DNA from 2 places in the Psychrosphaera ytuae genome. Region 1 is predicted to be linked to the other one. Evidence: predicted binding sites of a transcription regulator. Region 1 holds the regulator's gene; the other holds the start of a gene.

Region 1 (3,986 bases):
GGTCAGCAGGATCTGGTTGATCTCCTTGCTTAACTTGTTCAAACATCTCGTTGACGGTATCAAGAGCCTGTAAGATTACGTCCATCAATTCTGGCGTAACGCTTCGCTTTCCGGTTCGGAGTATATCGAAAACGTTTTCCGCACCGTGACAGGCATCAACTAAATTGGTTAATGCTAAGAAGCCCGCACCACCTTTAACAGTGTGAAAGCCTCGGAAAATTGAGTTTAACAAATCAGCATTTTCTGGATCATTTTCCAGTTCAACCAATTCTTCTGATAACAACTCCAGTATTTCAGCGGCTTCAATTAAGAAGTCCTGGAGTATCTCTTGATCCACGTCCAATGCCATTCGGCATCTCCCCTAATCTAAAAACCTAAACTAGATAACAGGTCATCCACTTCATCTTGGCTCGAAACCGCATCTTCACGAGTTTCTGCATCAATGATTGGACCCTCAGCACCGTTTTTATCGGCTGGTTTTTTCGCTTCATTAGTCGCAGTTGAACTTGGTTCACCAAATACCGTTAGTAGATGAATCAAACTTTCTTCAACTTCTTGCACAAGTTCGATTACTCGTTTAATCACCTGACCCGTTAGGTCTTGGAAGTCTTGTGCTAACAAAATTTCTGTCATTAGTGAGTGAATTTTTGCCGTATCTGTTTCAGCTTGTTGCATAAAGTCATTAATGCTATAGCACAGAGACTTAAATTCGCCCAATTCTATTTGTCGTTGCATTAGCTTTTCCCACTCGGGTTTTAGCCTCGCAACGTCACTATTTATTTTATCGGCTAAAGGTAAACTCGCATCGATCGCATCCATCGTTTTGTTTGCGGCCTCCTCCGTAATATTCATTACGTAGTTCAGGCGCTCTTTAGCATCAGGAATATAGTCCGTCGCCAAATTTGCGATCTTAGGATCGAGTTGAAAGTTACGTAACGAATCGTGGAGTTGACGAGTTAGCTTACCAACCTCATCAAAGAGTTCACGGTTCTCTTGATTTGTTAACCTTTTAACTATTTCGTTGGCAGACTCGTTTTCACCCGCTTCAAGCGCTGCCACCAGCGCTTTAGCGTCATCAAGACTAATCTGCGGAGTTGCCTTTGAAGACATATCGACTCCTTATGGCTAGATTATTCTAGACGTTCGAAAATTTTGTCCAGCTTGCCTTTCAAAGTCGCCGCAGTGAAAGGTTTAACGATATAGCCGTTTACGCCCGCTTGCGCAGCCGCAACGATCTGCTCTTTTTTCGCTTCCGCTGTAACCATCATGACAGGCATGTGTTTAAGTTTTTCGTCTTTACGAATCTCTCGTAGCAAGTCGATTCCTTGCATTCCCGGCATGTTCCAGTCTGTTACGACAAAGTCGAAATCACCGTTTTGAAGCATCGGTAATGCAGTGCTGCCGTCATCTGCTTCTGAAACATTTGTGAAGCCCAAATCGCGAAGCAGGTTTTTGATGATTCTTCTCATTGTTGAAAAGTCGTCAACAACAAGAATTTTCATATTCTTATCCAAAGCATCCTCCAGTGAGGTAAATTATTAAAATACAGTAATTATTATTAATAAAAATAACCAAGTTACAAGTTTATTTACTGCCAATCTTTCATTCTTGCCTTCAACCTCAACATTGCTTGGCTGTGAATTTGGCTAACTCGTGACTCACTTACATTCAATACCGAGCCTATCTCTCTTAAATTTAGCTCATCATCATAATAAAGCGACAAAATTAGTGCTTCTCGTTCAGGAAGCGACTTTATCATTTCTGCGAGATTGTGATAGAAGGCCGATTTTTCTAACTCTCCGTATGTCTCATCTGCGTCTTCATCAACGCCCCAAGACACCACATCTTCACTCACTCCAAGGTCCTCAATGCCTATGACCTTACCTGCGGCCGCGTCTTTAACCATGGAGTAATATTGATCGATTGGCATCTCAAGTGCCTTTGCGACTTCGGCATCTTTGACATCCCTACCGAGTTGAGATTCTAATTCGTTGATTTTGTCCGCTATAAGTCGAGCGTTTCTGTGGACCGAACGCGGTGTCCAATCCCCTTTTCTAATTTCGTCGAGCATAGCACCACGCACTCTGATCCCGGCAAAGGTCTCAAAACTTGCGCCTTTACTGTGATCAAAGTTTTTTGATGCCTCTATCAAACCAATCATGCCGGCTTGAATTAAGTCTTCAACTAGTACGCTGTCAGGCAGCCGAGCCGCCAAATGATGAGCAATCCTTTTTACTAGTACAGCGTGCTTTTCCACTGTGTCCGTCAGTGTTTGTTGAGCTTCGTAGGCTGATGCTACTTTATTGTTCAACAGTGACCTCTTAGTTGACAAGTTGCTCTAAAAAAAACTCTAAGTTACCAGACGCATGACTTGGCGCAGGCCACTTATTAATCTTAGCCGCCAGCGTTTTAAATGCGACAGCCGAAGGTGAGCGCGGAAAAGCATCAACAATTGCGCGTTGACGACGAACCGCTTTTCTCAAATTATCATCAAAAGGAATAATAGCAGTAAGTTCCAGGTTTACCTCTAAAAAGCGGTCGGTAACCAAGGTTAACTTTTTGAAAAGGTCTTGGCCTTCTTTGATAGTGCGAACCATGTTAGCAACGACTTTAAATTTGCTTACACCGTGGTCGCGATTAAGTACTTTGATTAGCGCGTATGCATCTGTGATCGAGGTAGGTTCGTCACAAACAACGACCAAAACTTCGTGAGACGCTCTTGAAAAGGATAAAACCATATCTGAAATACCCGCAGCAGTATCGACAATAAACACATCGACTGGGGTTTTCATTTCGCTAAACGCACGGATTAGTCCAGCGTGTTGGGCAGGAGATAATTCCACCATATCGATGGAGCCCGAGGTCGCCGGAACAATTTTTATACCGTGAGGACCTTCGACAAGAATATCGTCAAGTTCAGCCTCGCCAGATAAAACGTGGGATAAATTTTTATGAACACGCAAACCTAACATAACGTCACAGTTTGCTAGGCCCAAATCGGCGTCCAATACCAGTACATTTTGGCCAGATTGCGCCAGCGCTATCGCGGTGTTAAGTGAGACACTGGTCTTGCCAACACCGCCTTTTCCACCTGTTACTGCAACGACTTTTGTTTTTTTCGCTATCGACATATTTCGTAAACCGCTAGCTTGATCGAGAGTGTTATCACTAATCATACATGCCTACTGCTTTTGGCACTACCTTATTCTTTTTGTTAGAAACTTTTTGTTTAAGTTCATATAGCTGATTAGCTTTTTGCACAATTTTGTCGGCATTTGCAACCCTTATGTCCTCAGGCACTCGTTGACCGTTGGTTAAATAACCAATTGGTAAACGGTTGTGAATTGCAACACTAATCAACTCTCCTAAACTCAATGACTCATCTATTTTAGTAAAGATACAGCCAGATAGTGGAATTGTTTTAAAATGTTGCACACTTTCTTGCAAAACACTCATTTGTGACGTCGCGGATAATACGAGGTAATTTTTGATATTAACGCGAGAACGGGTCAATAGGTGGTTAAGGCGCTCTGTCAATTTAATGTCACGTTGTGACATACCAGCAGTGTCAATTAGCAATAGCTTTTTGTCGCGTAACTGATAAATCGCTTCTGACAGTTGCTCAGTGTCCTTCGCTTGCTTTAATGGGCAGCCAAGGATTTTGGCATAGGTTGCTAGCTGCTCTAACGCACCAATTCTAAAGCTATCGGTTGTTATCAGGCCAACCTTATCCGCTCCGTGAATTTGTGCGAATCGAGCAGCAAGCTTTGCAATCGTTGTAGTTTTGCCAACCCCCGTTGGGCCGACAAGTGAATAAACGCCTCCGCGCTTAATGATCTCATTGTCAGTGGTGCTTAACTGTTCTGTTAAGCTTGAGAGCATTTGTGGCCAAGCTTGATTAGACTCTACTTGTTCGTCGACAAAGTGTGACAAATGCTCTGAAACACCACCAGACAAGCCCATGTCTTTTAATTTGTTAATCAACA
Region 2 (3,986 bases), 1.3 Mb from region 1:
TTACCTGTGCGTTTGATTCGAACTGCAAATGTCTTACCTTCGATTTCTTCCAGCCAATGGCTCGCAACATCTTTGTAGGCTTGGTCAAAATCTACAAATGGATACTCGATCACTTCGTTGAGTTGGTCCACGCCAGGCACTTTTACAATGAGGTCTAACATTTTTTGGCGTTCTTGAGCTGTTGCCTGTGGGGCATCAACTAAAATATCGCTCCAACGTGAAATAATATGTGCCGATGGGTGAACTCTTTTCAAAATGATACGTAAGTTAGATTCAAGTAGTTTACAAAACCGTCTTCTAACAGAACGACTTTTGACATTGATCTCCGGGTGGTACTTCACGATTAATTTCATAACAACTCAACTGATGTAATCTAGGTTTGCGCAATTTGCGCAGCAAGACACTTTTATATCTGAAAAATAAAAAAGCGGGCTTCAAATAAACCCGCAATTATACATGGTGATCCTGATTAGGAAAAGGCTGACCGAGGCTTGGTCGTGAGTTATTGATCTGAAATGGAAATACGCTCAGACTCTTTTGCTTTACCTTGCATTATCGACACTTCTACTCGTCTATTGATACGGCGATTTGCATTGGTGGTGTTAGGTACTAATGGTCGAGTGTCAGCATGTCCTACGACAATAATTCGGTTTTTATCAAAACCTGGGGTTTTAACCATCTCTGTCGCAACGGCGACCGCTCGTTGTGAAGACAAGTCCCAATTATTAGTAAACAACTCATTGGTTACGTTGATGTCATCAGTATGTCCAGAGACGGTGATTTCACCTGGTACATCATTTAACACCAAAGCGACTTTACGGATAATCGGTTTGAATTGATCTTGCAAGTATGCGGAGCCAGACGGAAACGAGCCGTTTTCTCTTATTCTAATGATGAGCTGTTGACCAAGTGACTCAAGTTCTATTGCGCCATCGATAATTTCTTGCTCCATCTGCTGAGCAATCTTTTTGAGAAGTTCGTTAACTTCCTCTTGCTCTGAAGAAGACTCTGCTGAGGACTCAGACTCAGCATCGGCAGTAGCCGAACTCATTCCACCTCGCATTTCGGCAGTTTGCTCCTGACGACCACCTGCCGACTCGTCTTCACCCTCTTCAAATTCGAGAACTTGCTGAGTAATTTCAATCGTTTGCTGTTGGATGATTTCTATCGGCGTGGGCTCGGGACGGCCCGGTCTAAATTCTTGTGCAATGACTGAAGTGCCCTTTGGAATGTCTTTAACTTCAAGCTTGTTCTGAACACCAAATGCAAACTTCATTGACCCAGCAATTTGTTTGAACTTTAAAACGTCCATCTCTGCAAAAGATAACAGCAATACAAAAAAGCACATTAACAGCGACATGAGATCCGCAAAGGTCCCCATCCACGCGGGGAGGCCTTCAGGAGGACATTTTGGGCATTCTTCTTCAGCCATTATTATTCCTCAGTATCAATTTCGCGTTTTGATGCTGCGAGATAATTGCGAAGCACACCTTCAATGACTTTAGGGTTTTGGCCATCTTGAATACCTAACACCCCATCCATAATAAGACTTTGGTTTAGTTTTTCTTCTTCAACGCGCAACCCTAACTTGTGCGACATTGGCAATGCGATAACGTTCGCCAAAAATGCACCGTACAAAGTTGTCAGAAGTGCTACGGCCATTGCAGGTCCAATCGACTTAGGGTCGTCCATGTTAGATAACATGGCTACGAGACCTACGAGTGTACCAATCATACCCATTGCTGGCGCTATATCGCCTAGGGTTTTAAATATGCCCGCACCCATTTCATGGCGCTCTGTAGTCAATTGGATATCTTTTGACAAAGTAGCCCTAACCACTTCGCCGTCATGGCCGTCGACTAACAAGTCCACACCCTTTTGTAAAAATGGATTACCAATTTCTGCTTCTTCCAAAGCCAAAAATCCACCTTTACGGGCAGAATCAGCTAACTCTACAATTTTTTCGATAAGTTCTTCGGGCGTTTCGATTTTGAAAGAAAACGCTTTACCTGCAATTTTACCGGCACTGATAAATTGTGGGAGGGTGTAGTTAGAAAGGAGTACGAAAGTCGAACCACCAAATACGATTGCAATAGAAGGAACGTCGACAAACATGGCGATACCGCCGCCCAAAATCATAGCCAATACGATGAAGCCAATGGCTCCAATCATCCCCACTATACTCGCTAAATCCACGTTTCACTCCCGGCGCATAAGATATTGTACTAAGTGTAATTATCGACAGTTAATCTCGCAACTTAAATATTATCGGTAACTTAGGCACTTAACTGCTCGATTATTATTCGATTTAGTTTCATTTTAGACTATTCGAATTGAATAACCACCGCTTTTGAGTTACCTTTACCGGCTAATTTTGGCAGCCTTTTAGCTATTAAAAATAGTACAAATTAAAAAGCGAAACAGAAGCGATTAGAGACTTATGTCAGAGCAAAATAACATTACCTTTGAGTCAGCGATGAGCGAACTCGAACACATAGTTCAACAGCTAGAGTCTGGAGACCTAGAGTTACAACAGTCTTTACAGTTGTTCGAACGCGGTATTGAGTTGACTCGACTTAGCCAAAGTCGTTTGCAAGAGGCTGAGCAAAAGGTTCAAATTCTAATGGAAAAGCAAGGCAATCTAGAACTACAGTCATTTTCTGAACCTGAGCAACAAGGTTAAAAATTGATGGTAATTCAATATCAGGTTGCTGAGGTAAAGCAACACATTGAAGCGGTCCTGAGTAAAAAGCTCAAAAATGCGAAAATTGCTGATCCAAAGCTTAATGAAGCCATGGAGTACTCTTTGCTTCTTGGAGGCAAACGACTCAGACCATTTTTAGTGTATGCAACGGGCAAACTATTTGGCGCGTCTCAGTACGATTTAGATGCATCGGCAGCGGCTATCGAAGCTATCCACAGTTACAGTCTTATTCACGATGACTTACCAGCTATGGATGACGATGCACTGCGCAGAGGCAAACCTACTTGCCACGTTAAGTTCGATGAGGCAACCGCCATTTTAGCCGGTGACACTCTGCAATCTTTTGCGTTTTCGAGCTTAACATCACACAGCTTCGAGGCTGTTTCTGCGCAAAACCAGCTAAAATTAGTGCAAGTTATTGCAGATGCCGCAAATCAAATGTGTGCGGGTCAGAGTATTGATTTGCAGAGTACCGACTCTTCTCTTTCTGACTTAGCCTCGTTAGAAAATATGCACCGTTTAAAAACAGGGGCCCTCATCTCGGCAGCTGTTCAATGTGGTGCTATAACGGGTAACGCAACAGAAGAGCATTTAGCTTTACTTGTTGAATACGCAAATGCGATTGGCTTGGCATTTCAGGTCTGGGACGATGTTTTAGATATCACCTCTGACACTGTTACTTTAGGCAAGCCGCAGGGTTCCGATGAGAATGCCAACAAAACCACGTATCCTGCACTAATGGGATTAGAACAAACTAAAGACAAAGCCAAGGCGTTGATCGCGACTGCAATCGCAGCTTTGGATAAATTGCCATACGACACTGACGAGTTAGCTCAGTTAGCGCAATATATTATTGAAAGAGATCATTAATACCATTATGACTGTTAACATCGCGGATTATCCGAATTTACAAAAGGCTTTATTGCCACCCGAACTAAGACAATTGCCACAAGAGCAGTTGCAGTCTGTCTGTGAAGAATTAAGAGCCTATTTACTTAATTCTGTGAGCAAGAGCTCTGGTCATTTTGCGTCTGGACTGGGTACGGTCGAATTGACCGTCGCATTACATTATGTCTACAACACTCCTTACGACCGATTAATCTGGGATGTAGGCCACCAGGCTTACCCACATAAAATCATTACAGGTCGTGCTGATAAAATTCATACGATTCGTCAAAAGGAAGGGTTGCATCCGTTCCCATGGCGAGAAGAAAGCGAATACGACACACTAAGTGTCGGTCACTCTTCAACGTCAATCAGTGCTGCTCTTGGTATGGCTATT

Evidence for each region. The regulator FliA, encoded in region 1, starts transcription of late flagellar genes. The targets are predictions, from matches to a motif close to CTAAAGNTNNNNNNNNNNNNGCCGATA.
Region 2: the regulator FliA is predicted to act here: its motif matches at 2,363-2,389, upstream of pomA (flagellar motor protein PomA).

Annotation. Positions count from the first base shown of each region.
Region 1 is NZ_CP072110.1:3,152,605-3,156,590, reverse strand. It holds gene J1N51_RS13880 (chemotaxis protein CheA) at 1-349, opposite strand, end outside; gene J1N51_RS13875 (protein phosphatase CheZ) at 367-1,110, opposite strand; gene cheY (chemotaxis response regulator CheY) at 1,131-1,514, opposite strand; gene J1N51_RS13865 (RNA polymerase sigma factor FliA) at 1,589-2,311, opposite strand; gene J1N51_RS13860 (MinD/ParA family protein) at 2,322-3,176, opposite strand; gene flhF (flagellar biosynthesis protein FlhF) at 3,169-3,986, opposite strand, start outside.
Region 2 is NZ_CP072110.1:1,136,377-1,140,362, forward strand. It holds gene thiI (tRNA uracil 4-sulfurtransferase ThiI) at 1-353, opposite strand, end outside; gene J1N51_RS04990 (flagellar motor protein MotB) at 503-1,432, opposite strand; gene pomA (flagellar motor protein PomA) at 1,435-2,196, opposite strand; gene J1N51_RS05000 (exodeoxyribonuclease VII small subunit) at 2,441-2,683, shown strand; gene ispA ((2E,6E)-farnesyl diphosphate synthase) at 2,690-3,574, shown strand; gene dxs (1-deoxy-D-xylulose-5-phosphate synthase) at 3,582-3,986, shown strand, end outside.